Regions from separate parts of the Burkholderia mayonis genome, predicted to be linked through region 1. Evidence: predicted binding sites of a transcription regulator. Region 1 holds the regulator's gene; each other region holds the start of a gene.
The links. Region 1 encodes FNR, which switches genes on or off when oxygen is low (the NO sensors DNR and NnrR bind a similar motif). Its sites were predicted from a motif close to TTGATNNNNATCAA; they were not measured.

Region 1 (5,064 bases):
CGCGCGAGGCGGGCGCCGACGGCATCCTCCTTTCGAACCATGGCGGCCGCCAGCTGGACGGCGCTTCGTCGCCGATGCGGATCCTGCGGGACGTGGTGCAGACAGTGGGCGACGATTATCCGGTGATGATCGACAGCGGCTTTCGCCGAGGATCGGACGTGCTGAAGGCGCTGGCGCTGGGCGCGCGCATGGTGTTCGTCGGGCGACCCTTCAACTATGCGGCGGCCGTGGCGGGAGAGGCCGGCGTGGCGCATGCGATTCGCCTGTTGCAGGAAGAAGTGGACCGCAACATGGCTATGCTGGGGGCGAACGGCTGCGGCCAGCTCACCCCGGACATGCTGATCCGCAAGCGTTAACCGCATTAGCCAACCTCACGCGCGCTCGATCGCGTCAACGCCGCATTGCCGCCGCATTTGCGCCGGACGCCGCAGCAAAGGCTGCAACGAAGGGCAGTCGTCCGTGTTCCGCCGATCCACTCGTTACCGCCGCAGTGGCGTTTCGGGCGTCGGGATCGGGCCACAATTCAGTGTCGTGCGCGTATCAATTGCAGCGTGATCGATTCGCGACCCGACGGCCGCGGATGCGGCGCCGGATCGCATCGTTTGTCGATCGCGACCGTGTCGCCGCCGATCATGCGGCCGACCGCAAATTTCGGAACGTAAGACGAATCGACCGGCGGATATCGAGACGGCGCATCTGATGCTTCCGCGTTGGCGGGACGGCGATGCCGAAGCATGGGCGATGTCGAATTCGGATTCCGAAGTCATCGCGCGGCTCGGGCGGCGTAGTCCCACGACGCTGGCCGAGGCGCGTGACGACATACACCGCTTCGATGCGCATTTCGATGCGCACGGCTTCGGCCCGCAGGCTGTCTAAACGCGAGCCGATGGCACGCTGATCGACCCTTGCGGGTTTCGATGCGTGCTCGCGGACGATCATCCGATGACGCCGTGTGTGGAGATCGCGTGGCGGCGCGGCTACATGACGGAAGCCGTGCGTGCGGCGCTCATCGACGGTTTCGACAGTATTCAGCCAAACGAAGCATTCGCGTGGACGGCCGCAGAGAATCTTCCTTCGGTCGCAACGCATCATGTGCAGGATCGGCGTGCAGCGAACGGCTTCGCGCGATTTCGATCATCCCGCGCTTGCGGACGGGCATCCGCTGCGCCGACACGTCGTGGATTCGATTCGGCGGCAAACGTCGCGCTGCTCGAGCCGCGGAGCATCCCGACGTTTGCGTGCGGCGCGCCGATCGTCGCAGCTTGCGACATACGAGACCCACGCGCTCGCAGGCCGCGCGAAGCACATCACACCCTCAACGCAACTGCACGGCCGCGAGAAACAGCACCATGCCGCCGATCGCGCCATCGAGCACGCGCCATGCAAGCGCGCGCTTGAACCACGGCGCGAGCAAACGCGCGCCATATCCGAGCGTGACGAACCAGATCGCGCTGACCGTCATCGCACCGATTGCGAATGCGCTGCGCGCGCCTTCCGGCTCGCGCGCGCCGGCCGTGCCGATCAACAGGAACGTGTCGAGATACACGTGCGGATTGAGCCACGTGAACGCGAGCGTCATCAGCACGATCGGCCATGCGCGCTGCACGGGCGGCGCGACGGCGGCGCCCGTCGCGTCGAACGTCTCGTGGCCGGGCTTGAACGCGCGGCGCAGCGCGCTCAGGCCGAACCACGCGAGATAAGCGAGGCCGACGTACAGCACCGCGTGAACGAAGGTCGGGTAGCGTTCGACGAGCACCGACGCGCCGCCGACGCCCGCGCCGATCAGGATCATGTCCGACAGCGTACAGAGCAGAATGATCTTGCCGACATGCGAGCGCATGATTCCCTGCCGAAGGATGAACGCGTTTTGCGCGCCGATGGTGACGATGAGCGATGCGCACAGCATCGCGCCGTGAGAAAAAGCGATCCAGTTCATGTTCGTTGTTGCTTCAGGCGATGGACTAACGGAGCGAGAGGCGCTAGTCTGCGATGATCGCTTGAGTAAGAAAAGCTAAATAATCTAATGCTGATTAAGGAAAACTGATGCTCGACTACGCGTTGCTCGATGCGCTCGCCGAAGTGATCCGTCACGGCTCGTTCGAACGGGCGGCGAAAGCGCTCAACGTGTCGCCTTCCGCAGTGTCGCAGCGCGTGAAGCTGCTGGAGGAGCGAGTGGGGAGCGTGCTCGTCAAGCGCGGGCAGCCGTGCGTCGCGACGACATCGGGCGCGCTGTTGTGCCGCCACACCGAGCGCGTGCGGATGCTGGAAGCCGAACTGTCCGGACACATGCCAGGATTCGCCGGCGTGGAGACGGGCGCATGGCCGATACTGCGCGTCGCCGTCAACGACGACAGCGTCGCGACCTGGTTCGTCGACGCAGTCGGCCCGTTCTGCGCGGAAAGCGGCACGCTGCTCGATCTCGTGATCGACGATCAGGACTACACGGCGGAACGGATTCGCGACGGCAGCGTGCAGGGCGCGGTGACGGCGCTCGCCGAGCCGATCCAGGGCTGCCGCTCGACGCGCCTCGGCCGGATGCGCTATCACGCGGTGTGCTCGCCCGCGTTCCACGCGCGCTATTTCGGCAACGGCATCAACCGCGACGCGCTGCGGCGCGCGCCGTGCGTGATGTTCAATCCGAAGGATGGCCTGCAGGCACGTTTCATCCGGCGCGTGACGCGAGTGGATCTCGATCCGCCGCAGCACTGGATTCCGCACGTCGCCGGCTATCTGCGCGCGTGCGAGGCGGGGCTGGGCTGGGGAATGTGTCCGGAGCGGATGATCGAGCGTCAGATCGCCGCGGGCGAACTCGTTGATTTGTCAGAAGGAAAGAGCATCGACGTCGAACTCTACTGGCAGAGCTGGCGATTGTCGATCGGCTGGCTCGATGAGTTCAGCGCGGCGCTCAAGAAGCGTGCCGCGCAGTTTCTCGATTGATTCGATGTGATGCGATGAAAAAAACGAGCCGCGCGGGTTTACAGGCGATGGAGGCCGTCGAAATCGACGATGCGGACCACCCGGCCCTGCATCTCGATCAGCCCGCGCTTGTGGAATTTCGACAGCGTGCGGCTGACGGTTTCGAGCGTCATGCCGAGATAGCTGCCGATGTCTTCGCGCGTCATCCGCAGGTTGAATTCGTTAGGCGAATAGCCGCGCTTCATGTAGCGCGACGACACGTCGAGCAGGAACGCCGCGACGCGCTCCTCAGCGTTCAGCGAGCCGAGCACCATTGTCTGCGACGTCTCGCGGACGATCTGCTCGCTCATCAGCTTGTGCATTCGCAATTGCATCGTGCCGGCTTCCGAGCACAGCGTCTTCAGCGCGCTGTACGGAATCACGCAGACCGAACTGTCTTCGAGCGCGACCGCGGTGCGCGGATGCGCGTCGTCGCAGATGCCGTCGAGGCCGAGTGCTTCGCCCGCGAGATGCAGGCCGGTAACCTGCTCGCGGCCGTCGTGGCGTGTGGCGATGGTCTTCAGCGATCCGGAGCGAACCGCGTACAGGTTGTCGAAATTGTCGCCTTCGCGGAACAGCGTTTCGCCGCGCCGGACCGGGCGTGCGGTGCAGATCACGGATTCGAGACGCGCGAGCGCCTCGGGTGCGAGCCCTTGGGGCATGCAGAGATGGCGCATCGCGCACGTCGAGCAGTGTGCGGCCTGACGCGGTGCCCACGTGCTGGAGGCATGGACGGGAGCGGCGGCGGCGGGTCGGGCGACGGGCGTAAGCATGATGGATGGCTCTGAGGTTGAATCAACAGGGCCATTGTCCCATCGTGGGCAAAGCCTGTTTAGCGACAAAACGCCGCGACGCTCCGTGCGATTTCCTTGTTCGGCCGCAACGCGCGGTTGCGGCGAAACATCGCATCCATTGCGTTCGGTCAGCTTTCCTGATCTTCCGGATGGGCGGCGGACGGGATCAGCAGCACGGGCAGCGCCGAGTGACGCACGCACTGTTCAGCGACGCTGCCGAGCACGAGTCGTTTGAAACCGCGGCGGCCGTGCGTGCCGAGCACGAGCAGATCGGCGCCGAACGCCTTGGCGCCGTCGACGATGAGCGACGGCACGTCGGCGAGCGACGACGCTTCGCCGATTTTCATCGCGCCCGTCACGCCGGCTTCCTGCATCTTCCGCGCAAATTCCTTCGCCAGATCGTTGCCCTGCTGAAGCAGTTGCGTGCGCAGGATCGACGGATCGTAGCCGGGCACGTTGTAGTAGATCGCAGCATTTTCCACGACGTAGAAGGGCTGCAGTTGCGCGCCGCTCGTCTTCGCGATGTCGAGCGCCGCGTCGAATGCGTGGCGTGCCGTTTCGCTGCCGTCGACTGCAACAAGAATGCGCTGGTACATGATGTCTCCGTGGTGCGGTTGAGAAAAGATCGGCCGTTCGGCCGATCGAGTTTGACGATGTCTTTTTACAAGGTAAACGATTACTGACTACGGTGCAGCCAACTGACGCAGCCGAGTAAACGCGGCGCCCGACTTTTCCGGTTTCGATCGAATGCGGCGTTTTTTTGCGCGCGATTTGCGTGTCGACCGGGTCGGCTCATGCCGCGTTCCTCAATGCCGTAATAGACTTGACCGGATCTCGGGCTTGCTCGCCTGCCGACGCGAGCCGATGCTGATTTGAAACACATCGGGCGATACCGTTCCCGGTGTTTCGTGCGGCGTTCGATGGAGGACGGCCGGCGCTGGCGTCGGAGATGCGTGCCGATGGGCGTAGCCGCTGCGCCCGCTTGTTCGTTTCGTTCAACCGGAAAAGGAGGAGACCAATGCCGTATGTCACGCTCGAACTGCTGACCGAAGACGCAGACCGGTACTCGCTGCCGGACCTGATCGGCGTGGACAGCGCGTCGCCCGATATGCCGCACGTCTGCGAAATGCTGCTCGCGGACGCTCAATGGCCGACGATTCAGGCTTATCTCGATCGGCAGGAATTGCCGTACAAGTTCGCGCGGCCGAGCACGGCGCGGCGGGTGCCGAGGAATAATCCGCGTTGGTAGCGGTGTTGGGGGCCGGCGATTCGGACATCGAGCCGGTTCAGCGCCGTCGCGGAATCGCGAGTGCTC
Region 2 (5,064 bases), on a different replicon from region 1:
CCGCGGGCCTCGCGGCGCTCGACGGCGTGACCGTGCTCGCCGAGCATGCATCGTCGGCGATCGTGTCGTTCGTCGCCGACGGCGCGCATCCGCACGACATCGGCACATTGCTCGACGAGCGCGGCATCGCGGTGCGCACGGGCTACCACTGCGCGCAGCCGCTTCTCGAGCGGCTCGGCTGCGGGCCGACGACGCGCGCGTCGTTCGCGCTCTACAACACGCACGACGAGGTCGAGCGTCTCGTGGCCGCCGTCGCGCAAGCACTGAAGGTATTGCGATGAATTCGACTTCCTCCCCCGCTGCGCCCACCGACGCGCAAAGCACGCTCTATCAGGAGCTCATCGTCGAGCACAAGCGTGCGCCGCGTCACTTCGGCAAGCTCGGCGATCCGACGCACGAAGCGCGCGGACACAATCCGCAATGCGGCGACGACCTGAAGGTGCAGTTGCGCATCGAAGGCGGCCGGATCGGCGACATCCGCTTCGACGGCCACGGCTGCGCGATCTGCATCGCGTCCGCGTCGATGATGACGGAGGCCGTGATCGGTCGCGACATCGAAGCCGCTCGGCAGTTGCAGCAGCGATTCCGCGCGGTGCTGACGGGCCAGGCCGAGCACGACGAAGCGTATCTCGGCAAGCTCGCGAGCTTCGTCGCCGTGCAGCGCTATCCGAGCCGGATCAAATGCGCGCTGCTCGGCTGGCATGCGCTCGCGCACGCGCTCGGCACGCCCGCGGCCGCTTCGTTCGATCAGGAGTCGCATACATCATGAGACAACCGAAAGAAACCGTCGTCGTGCAACGAGCGGTCGCCGTCGAATGCGTGCCGTCCGGCGCGCCGCTCGACATTCCGGCGGGCACGATCGCCGAAGTGACGCAGGCGCTCGGTACGAACTTCACGCTCGTCGCCGGCGGCCAGACGGTGCGGCTGCGCGGCGCGGATGCGGACGCGATCGGCCGGATTCCGCCCGAGACGATCGACGCGCCGGACGACGTCTCGCCGGACGAAGCCGGAGCGTTCATCTGGCAGACGCTAAAGACCTGTTACGACCCGGAGATTCCGGTCGACATCGTCGAGCTCGGCCTCATCTACGCGTGCACGATCGAGCCCGCCGAGCACGATCGACTGCGTGTGTCGATCACGATGACGTTGACGGCGCCCGGCTGCGGAATGGGCGAAGCGCTCGCCGAAGAAGTCGCCGACAAGGTGCTCGCGCTGCCGTTCGTCGGCGAGGTCAACGTCGACATGGTGTTCGATCCGCCGTGGAATCGCTCGCGACTGTCGGAGACGGCGATGCTGATGCTCGGTCTCTGATGCGAAAGCGCCGTCGCAATGAAGTGACGAAACGCTGAAGCCGATCGCTCGCATCTTCCCGCCCGCGCTCGCGGGCGTTTTCTCTATCGGGATCGACGGCTTCGAAGCCAGGCGAAACGATGCCGCTTCGCGCGGGAGCATGGTGGGCCGCACGACACACCGATGCCCGCCCCCGGTCCGCCGCAGCGACGCGATGCGACGCGACACGCAGGCCGGACGTCGCAGCACGCGATTCAACCGCCGCAGCCGCCGCCCGAACAGCAACTGTCGCCCGCGTCGTGCCCGAACGCGCCGTCGCGCTTCGCGATCTGCACGCGCCACTGCGACGGCCCGGCCTCCAGATAGGTTCATTCGAACGCATCGGCCGCACGCTCCTCGAGCTGGTAATAAAGCGGCTTCGGATCGTGATCGTTGATGAGCTGCAATGCTTCGCCGTCGGGCAATGCGTCGAAGGTGCCGAAGATCAGTGCGTGGCGCCTGTGATGAGGAATCCTACGAACGTCGATGATGGACGCGTACTGCTCGGTCATGACATGGCTCTTGAAAAAGGACAGGGATGCGGCGCGGGGCCGATGCGGAACGCTCGCCGCCCGCCGGGAATTGCCGTCGGCGATCACCCGGCTTGCAACATGCATCGGTTAGCGATATAACGTGCATGTATTGCGCATGTTATATCGCGCCACCCTCAATAGCAGCGCAAGACATGCATCTTTTTGCCACGTATGCGACTCTCTGAATACACGGACTACACGTTGCGCGTGCTGATGTACTGCGCGTCGAATCCGGACCGACTCATCACGATCGCCGAACTCGCCGAGCGCCACAACGTGTCGAAGAATCACCTGACGAAAATCGTCAACAGCCTCGCGCGCCAGGGCACGCTCGAGACGACGCGCGGCCGCGGCGGCGGCGTGCGACTTGCGCTGCCGCCCGGGCGCATCGGCATCGGCGACGTGATCCGCGCATCCGAAACCGACTTTCGTCTCGTCGAGTGCTTCGACCGGCACACGAACACTTGCATGCTCGCGGCGAAATGCCGGCTCGAGCGGCTGCTCGACAGCGCACTGCGCGCGTACTTCAAGGAACTGGACGGCGCGACGCTCGCCGATCTCGTCGGCCCGCCGGCGAAGAACGGATTGAGCGCCGCCGAGAAGCTGCATGAGTTCGCGATCGCGATGCCGGCGAAGAGCGCTGCGCGAACGCGATGACGGGCGTGCGTCCGGAGACGGACGAGCGACGCGCATCGCGCTCGAGCGAATGCGACGCCCAATCGTTGCGCGGCCGAGCCCGCCGCAACCGCGCCCGCTTCCGTTCGTCGTCTCCGCGCCGCCGCGCTGCGATCGGCGGAGCCGCGTCAGACTTCGGTCTGCTCGTCCGTCATCGCGAAATTGAGCATCTTCAGGTGAGCGACCATCATCGAGTCCATCGTCCTGACGTGATAATCGAACCACTCCGCTACCTCCGCCAGCAGCCGGCGGCCCAGTTCGAACTGCGCGTCGCGCGCGACCTTGTCGCGCACCGCCGCCGCTACCTTCAGCACTTCGTTGTGATCGGACGCATGGCAATACTGCGGCCCGAACTTCGTGCTCGCCATCCAGCGCTCTTCGCGTTCGAAGTGCTGCCGGCAGTGATCGATCCAGGCGTCGAACGCCTGCAGGAAATGCGCGTCGTCCGCACGCGCGGCCGCATCGAGCAGCTGGACGAATTCCGTATGAACGGCGTCGACGAACGGATCGTCGAGTTTCAGCTCGGGTGAGAGGTCTTGCATCGAAGAACGGAAGTGGTGTGTGACTCAGGGGCGACCTGACAGATCGCGTCTTCGAAGGTACATGCCGCTCGGGCCTTTCGCTCGCCAATCTTCGTTGCCGTTGATTCAGCACAAGCTTTTCGGGCTGTGCGCGACTGTCGACGGCGGTCGCAGCGAGCGCGCGCCGCGTCGTTTTTTTCCATTCGAACCGCCTTTCAGATGCGCATTTTCGTCACGCGTTGAGCCCGTCTGAACAAACATCAAGACCCCGCCTTACTGGTTGTTTGCGAATCGTCAACATGAGCCTCTCGAAATTCCGCTAAATTCCGCCGCCAAAGCGACTGGATGTCGCATCAAGTTCGACGAAGGCGTTTCGACGTCTCACAAGCCCGCTTCATCACACACTCAGGCGAATGTCATGGTCCGAAGAATTACGAGTAGAACGTCCGCGATCTTGCGATTAGGGCTCGTCGCAGGTCTTTCCGGATGCAGCGAACTGCACGTGCTCGATCCGAAAGGCGCGGTCGGCGCCGCGGAGAAGTCGCTGATCGCGACGTCGACGTGGGCGATGCTGATCGTCGTCGTGCCGGTGATCTTCCTGACGCTGCTCTTCGCGTGGCGCTACCGCGCGTCGAACCGCAACGCGACCTACGCGCCGAAGTGGGCGCATTCCACCGCGATCGAGATCGTCATCTGGACGGTGCCGTCGCTGATCATCCTGTTCCTCGGCATCCTCACGTGGAAGACCACGCACGAGCTCGATCCGTACCGGCCGCTCGAATCGTCGGTGAAGCCGATCGACGTCGAGGTCGTCGCGCTCGACTGGAAGTGGCTGTTCGTCTATCCGGATCTCGGCATTGCTTCGGTGAACCAACTGGCGGTGCCGGTCGGCACGCCAGTCAATTTCCGGATCACGTCCGACGCGGTGATGAACTCGTTCTTCATCCCGCAGCTCGGCACGCAGGTCTACGCGATGGCCGGCATGCAGACGCGCCTGCATCTGATCGCCGACGAGCCGGGCGATTTCGCCGGCATTTCCGCGAATTACAGCGGCCGCGGCTTTTCCGACATGAAGTTCCGCACGCTCGCGACGCCGCGCGACGCGTTCGACGCGTGGGTCGCGAAGGTGCGCGCGTCGTCGGACCGGCTCGACATGACCGCGTACAGCCAGCTCGCGCAACCGAGCGAGAAGCAGCCGGTGCGCTACTACTCGACGGTCGATCCCCGGCTGTTCAACAACATCATCGCGAAGTACAACAACGGCAACGTCCTCGATCTGACGGACGCCGCCTGTCGGACGAAGGGGTAACGCATGTTCGGTAAATTGACGCTTTCGGCGATCCCGTTCGATCAGCCGATCGTCATGGGCGCGGCCGCGCTCATGGCTCTCGTCGCGCTGTCGGTCGTCGGCACGCTGACCTATACGAATCGCTGGAAATGGCTGTGGACCGAGTGGCTCACGTCGGTCGACCACAAGAAGATCGGCGTGATGTATATCGTCGTCGCGGTGCTGATGCTGCTGCGCGGCTTCGCGGACGCCGTGATGATGCGCCTGCAGCTCGCGTTCGCGTACAACGGTCCCGGCTATCTGCCGCCGCATCACTACGACCAGATCTTCACCGCGCACGGCGTCATCATGATCTTCTTCATGGCGATGGCGCTTCTCGTCGGCCTCTTCAATCTGATCGTGCCGCTGCAGATCGGCGCGCGCGACGTCGCGTTCCCGTTCCTCAACTCGCTGAGCTTCTGGATGACGGCCGTCGCCGCGCTGCTGATGAACGTCTCGCTGATCGTCGGCGAATTCGCGCAAACGGGCTGGCTCGCGTATCCGCCGTTGTCGGAATTGCAGTTCAGTCCGGGCGTCGGCGTCGACTACTATCTATGGGCGCTCCAGATATCCGGCGTCGGCACGCTGATCACCGCGATCAACTTCTTCGTGACGATCATCCGGATGCGCGCGCCCGGCATGACGTTGATGAAGATGCCGGTGTTCACGTGGACGGCGC
Region 3 (5,064 bases), 930 kb from region 1:
GCATCAGCCGGCGCACGCCGCGCCGGCCGTGCGTGCCCATCACGATCAGGCTCGCGCCGATCTCGCGGGCCGCGCGCTCGAGGCGCTCGGCGATGTCCTCGCCCGGCGGCTCGACTTCGATGAGCCGCGGCGCGCCGGCGACGCCGCGCCGCGTCATCCGGCTCTGCGCGTCGTCGAGCACGCGCCGGCCTTCCTCGCGAAACGCGTCGATGAGGATCGACGGGTCATAGCCCGGCGTATCGAATGCGAACACCGGCATGTCGACGACGTAGACGGGCACGAGCCGCGCGCCTGTGTCGACGGCGAGCTGCAGCGCCGCGTCGAGCGCATGCGACGCGGTCTCGCTGCCGTCGAGCGCGACAAGAATGATCGAATACATGTTTGTCTCCCAACACCTTTTTCGTTCGGTCAACATCGGCCGCGCATCGCGCCGCCCGCCTGACCCGGATCACGCGCGCGGGGCTTGCCGTCCGCGCGCCTCTTCGGGCGGCTGCGGAGGCGCGCGGCGTTGCGCGGCTCAGTGCGACATCAGCACCGGCACCGTCATCGATGCGAAGATCGTACGCGTCACGCCGCCGAGGATCAGCTCCTTCCAGCGCGCGTGGCCGTATGCGCCCATCACGAGCAGATCCGAACCCGATTCGTACGCGTGCGACAGCAGCACGTCGCCGATCGACGAGTCGCGCGAGCGTTCGAGATCCCGCACGTCGATGTTCGCGTGATGGCGCGCGAGCGTGAGCGCGATGTCGGCGCCCGGAATCCGCCCGCCGGGCGGCTCCTGCGTGGCGCCGTTCACGGTGACGATCGTCGTCTTCGTCGCGAGTGCGAGGAACGGCGCCGCGTCGTGGACGGCCCGCGTCGCCTCGCGGCTGCCGTCCCACGCGACGAGCACGCGCGTGCCGAGCGCGGACGGCATGCCCGCGTACGGCAGCAGCAGCACCGGGCGGCCCGCCGACAGCACGAGCGTGTCGGGGAAGCTGTCGTCGACGTAGGTTTCGGGGTCGTCCGGATCGGTCTGGCCGGCGATCACGAGGTCTGCGTAGCGCGCGTAGTGCGGCACCGATTCGTTCGCGCGCGCATCGGCGACGATCCACTGTCCCTGCACGTTGGCGCGCGTCAGCTCCGCGTGGAACAGGCGCTCGAGCGCCGCGCGCTTCTCGCCGCGCCGCTTCTCCTGATCGGAGAAGTAGTCGGCGGTGCCCGCCATCACGTAGAACGACGTCGGCTCGGGCGTGTAGATCGCGAAGATCGCCGTCAAGTGGGCGCCGAACTGGCGCGCGAGCGTCAGCGCTGTTTCGAGCCGCGCGCGCGCGCGGTCGCTCGTGTCGAGATGGACCAGGATGCTCTTGTAGCTCATCGCTCGTTCTCCTTGGTTCCGGCGCCCGGTGCGCCGTCTGTGCGTATGCCCCCAGTCTATGAAGGGCGCGGGCGGGGCGCTTGACTCAGATCAAAGCCCGTCCGGCCGTCCGCCCGCTCGTGGGGGACGCCGCGCGCGAGCGCCGCACGCGGATGGGCCGCGGCGCTTGATTCGCGTCAACCGGCGCGCGCGGCAAGCGCATAGAGTGGGGCGCGAGGGGCATCCCACGCCCCGCGAGCGGAGAGACGACATGAAAGCGCTGGTGTATCACGGGCCCGGCAGCAAATCGCTGGACGAGCGCCCGATGCCGGAATTGGCGGCGCCGACGGACGTCATCGTGCGCGTCACGCGCACGACGATCTGCGGCACCGACCTGCACATCCTGAAAGGCGACGTGCCGAGCTGCGAGCCGGGGCGCATTCTCGGCCACGAGGGCGTCGGCGTCGTGCATCTCGTGGGCGCCGCGGTGAGCACGCTGAAGGAGGGGGATCGCGTGCTGATCTCGTGCATCTCGTCGTGCGGCCAGTGCGAATATTGCCGGCGCGGGATGTATTCGCACTGCGCGACGGGCGGCTGGATCCTCGGCAACCGGATCGACGGCACGCAGGCCGAATACGTTCGGATCCCGCACGCGCAGACGAGCCTGTACCGGATTTCGCCGGGCGCGGACGAGGAGGCGCTCGTGATGCTATCCGACATTCTGCCGACGGGTTTCGAGTGCGGCGTGCTGAACGGCAAGGTGCAGCCGGGCTGCACGGTCGCGATCGTCGGCGCAGGGCCGATCGGGCTCGCCGCGCTGTTGACCGCGCAGTTCTATTCGCCCGCGCAGATCGTGATGATCGATCCGGACTCGAACCGGCTCGCGGTCGCGAAGCGCTTCGGCGCGACCGCGTGCGTCGACAACGGCCAGGTCGACGCGGTCGCCGAGGTGAAGGCGCTGACGGGCGCGGGCGTCGACTGTGCGATCGAGGCGGTCGGCATTCCCGCGTCGTTCGAGCTGTGCCAGCAGATCATCGCGCCGGGCGGCGTGATCGCGAACGTCGGCGTGCACGGCGTGAAGGCGGATCTGCATCTCGAGACACTGTGGGACCGCAACATCACGATCACGACGCGGCTCGTCGACACGTCGAGCACGCCGATGCTGCTGAAGACCGTCGGCTCGGGGAGGCTCGATCCGAAGCAACTGATCACGCACCGTTTTCGGCTCGCCGACATCGGACAGGCGTACGAAACCTTCGGCCACGCGGCGAACACGCGCGCGCTGAAGGTCATCATCGAAGTGTCCGAGTAGGCGCGCGGACGGCGCGGGCCGCGTGAGCCGCTCGCGCGGCCGCCGTTTGCTGTCGTTTGTTGTCGTTCGCTGTCGTTCGCTGTCGTTCGCGATTCCGCCCGGTTTCTCGAAGCCGGGCGGACGCGCGCGCTCGCTTGCTTGCACGAGCGGGTCACGAAACGCGTTTAGAATGCGGGTTGCCGATCTACGCCGCGCACGCGCCGCGGCCGGCGCCGCGGCGATTCGCGGGCGCCGACGCCACCCGGCTCGGCATTCGTCGCGTTCGAGGTGCGTTCGTGTGGCATTTTCCCCAGGCTATTCCCGCGTCGCTCGGTCCGTGGGCCGTGTTCGCCAGCGTGCTCGTCACGCAGCTCGGCATGCCCGTTCCGGCCGTGCCGATGCTGATCGTCGGCGGCACGATGGCGGCGATGGGCCAGGCGTCCTATGCGAGCATGCTCGGTGCGGCGGTCGCCGCGACCGTGCTCGCCGATTCGATGTGGTTCTTCGCCGGCCGCGCGCGCGGCCGGCGGCTCCTCAACGCGCTCGTGCGCTTCTCGCTGTCGCTCGACACGACGCTGCGCGTCGCGCGCAAGGTGTTCGAGAAGCACGGCGCGCCGCTCCTCGTGCTCGCGAAATTCCTGCCGGGCCTCGGGCTCGTGTCCGCGCCGCTCCTCGGCACGACGGCCGTCGCCGTCTGGGTGTTCCTGCTGTGGGACGTCGCCGGCGCGTCGCTGTGGGCGAGCGTGTGGCTCTTCGGCGGCGCGGCGCTGCACGACGAGATCGTGCGGCTGATGCAGTGGGTGAGCGCGAGCGGCGGCACGCTGTTCGACGCGTTCGCGGCGATCTTCGTCACGTTCGTGCTGTACCGCTGGGTGATGCGCGTCCGCTTTCGCCGCTGGCTCGCGAAAATCCGCATCAGCCCGCAGCAACTCGATGCGATGCTGAAATCGGCCGCGCCGCCCGTCGTTTTCGACGCGCGGCCACGCGCGGTGCGCGACAAGGAAGCGTACCGGATCGCGGGCGCCTATCCGCTCGATCTCGATTCGCCCGATCCGCTGCATCCCGACCTGATGACGCGGCCGATCGTCGTCTACTGCGTATGCCCGAACGAGGCGACCGCGAAGCGCATCGTCAGCCAGTTGCAGCGCAAGCGCATCCGCCACGCGCTCGCGCTGAAGGGCGGCCTCGACGCGTGGGAAAAGCTCGGCTATCCGGTCGAGCCGCTGCCCGCCGACTTCGACGCCGCGCGCTACGTCGCGCCGCCCGTCGAGCCGGATGACGGCGGTGGTTATCCGGTGCGCGCCGGCTTGACGGACTAGCCGCGCCGATCGCGGCGGCGGCTCGCCGAGCCGAAGCCGCCGCGTTGCTGCGCCGCGCTGTCGCTTCGACGCTTCGCACGAAACCCATCCCGACCGGTCACGAACCCGCCCATGCCCGCGCGTCCCGCCTCTGCCGTCCGTCCGCCGATTCCGCGCACCGTGTGGGCGCTCGGCTTCGTCAGCCTGTGCATGGACTTGTCGTCCGAGCTGATCCATGCGCTGCTGCCGATCTATCTCGTCACGACGATGGGGATGAGCGTCGCGGCGCTCGGCGTGCTCGAAGGCGCGGCCGAGGCGACTGCGATGATCGTCAAGATCTTCTCCGGCGCGCTGAGCGACTGGCTCGGCCGGCGCAAGGCGCTGCTCCTGCTCGGCTACGGGCTCGCCGCGCTGACGAAGCCGCTGTTTCCGCTCGCGGGCGGGCCGTCTACGGTCGCCGCCGCACGGCTGCTCGACCGCGTCGGCAAGGGCATCCGCGGCGCGCCGCGCGACGCGCTCGTCGCCGACATCGCGCCGCCCGAGATCCGTGGCGCGTGCTTCGGGCTGCGCCAGTCGATGGATACGGTCGGCGCGTTCGCGGGCCCGCTGCTCGCGATCGCGCTGATGCTCGCGTTCGCCGATCACATCCGAATCGTGCTGTGGTTCGCGGTGGTGCCCGCTTTCCTGGCGGTCGTGCTGATCCTGATCGGCGTCGACGAGCCGGCGCCTGCGCCCGCCGCGGCGCGCGCGTTTCGCTCACCGCTGCGCTGGCGCGCGCTGCGCGAGTTTTCGGGGCGCTATTGGTTCGTCGTGCTGATCGGCACCGCGTTCACGCTCGCTCGCTTCAGCGAGGCGTTCCTCGTGCTGCGTGCGCAGCAGGCGGGTCTCGACATCGCGTGGATTCCGGCCGTCATGGTCGTGATGAGCGTCGCGTATGCGGCGTCTGCGTATCCGGTCGGCATCGTGTCCGACCGGTTCGGCGCGCGCGCGCCGCTCGCGGCCGGCATGCTGCTCCTGATCGCGGCCGATCTGCTGCTCGGCGCGAGCGCGTCGGTGACGACGCTCTTCGCGGGCGTCGCCGTGTGGGGGCTGCACATGGGCTTCACGCAGGGGATGCTGGCGGCGCTCGTTGCGGAAAC

Region 2: WS70_RS06360 (bacteriohemerythrin) is a predicted target of FNR. The motif match lies at 3,180-3,193, and genes of this name have one in related genera.
Region 3: WS70_RS23400 (universal stress protein) is a predicted target of FNR. The motif match lies at 1,438-1,451, and genes of this name have one in related genera.

Annotation. Positions count from the first base shown of each region.
Region 1 is NZ_CP013387.1:155,165-160,228, forward strand. It holds gene WS70_RS19335 (alpha-hydroxy acid oxidase) at 1-356, shown strand, start outside; gene WS70_RS31685 (hypothetical protein) at 631-1,092, opposite strand; gene WS70_RS19345 (LysE/ArgO family amino acid transporter) at 1,316-1,936, opposite strand; gene WS70_RS19350 (LysR family transcriptional regulator ArgP) at 2,044-2,937, shown strand; gene fnr (fumarate/nitrate reduction transcriptional regulator Fnr) at 2,976-3,728, opposite strand; gene WS70_RS19360 (universal stress protein) at 3,878-4,345, opposite strand; gene WS70_RS19365 (hypothetical protein) at 4,768-4,998, shown strand.
Region 2 is NZ_CP013386.1:1,263,309-1,268,372, reverse strand. It holds gene WS70_RS06385 (aminotransferase class V-fold PLP-dependent enzyme) at 1-281, shown strand, start outside; gene sufU (Fe-S cluster assembly sulfur transfer protein SufU) at 278-769, shown strand; gene sufT (putative Fe-S cluster assembly protein SufT) at 766-1,311, shown strand; partial or broken gene WS70_RS06370 (DUF2249 domain-containing protein) at 1,545-1,912, opposite strand; gene WS70_RS06365 (RrF2 family transcriptional regulator) at 2,034-2,519, shown strand; gene WS70_RS06360 (bacteriohemerythrin) at 2,666-3,079, opposite strand; gene cyoA (ubiquinol oxidase subunit II) at 3,477-4,367, shown strand; gene cyoB (cytochrome o ubiquinol oxidase subunit I) at 4,371-5,064, shown strand, end outside.
Region 3 is NZ_CP013387.1:1,085,169-1,090,232, forward strand. It holds gene WS70_RS23395 (universal stress protein) at 1-379, opposite strand, end outside; gene WS70_RS23400 (universal stress protein) at 518-1,357, opposite strand; gene WS70_RS23405 (zinc-dependent alcohol dehydrogenase family protein) at 1,608-2,648, shown strand; gene WS70_RS23410 (VTT domain-containing protein) at 2,924-3,946, shown strand; gene WS70_RS23415 (MFS transporter) at 4,058-5,064, shown strand, end outside.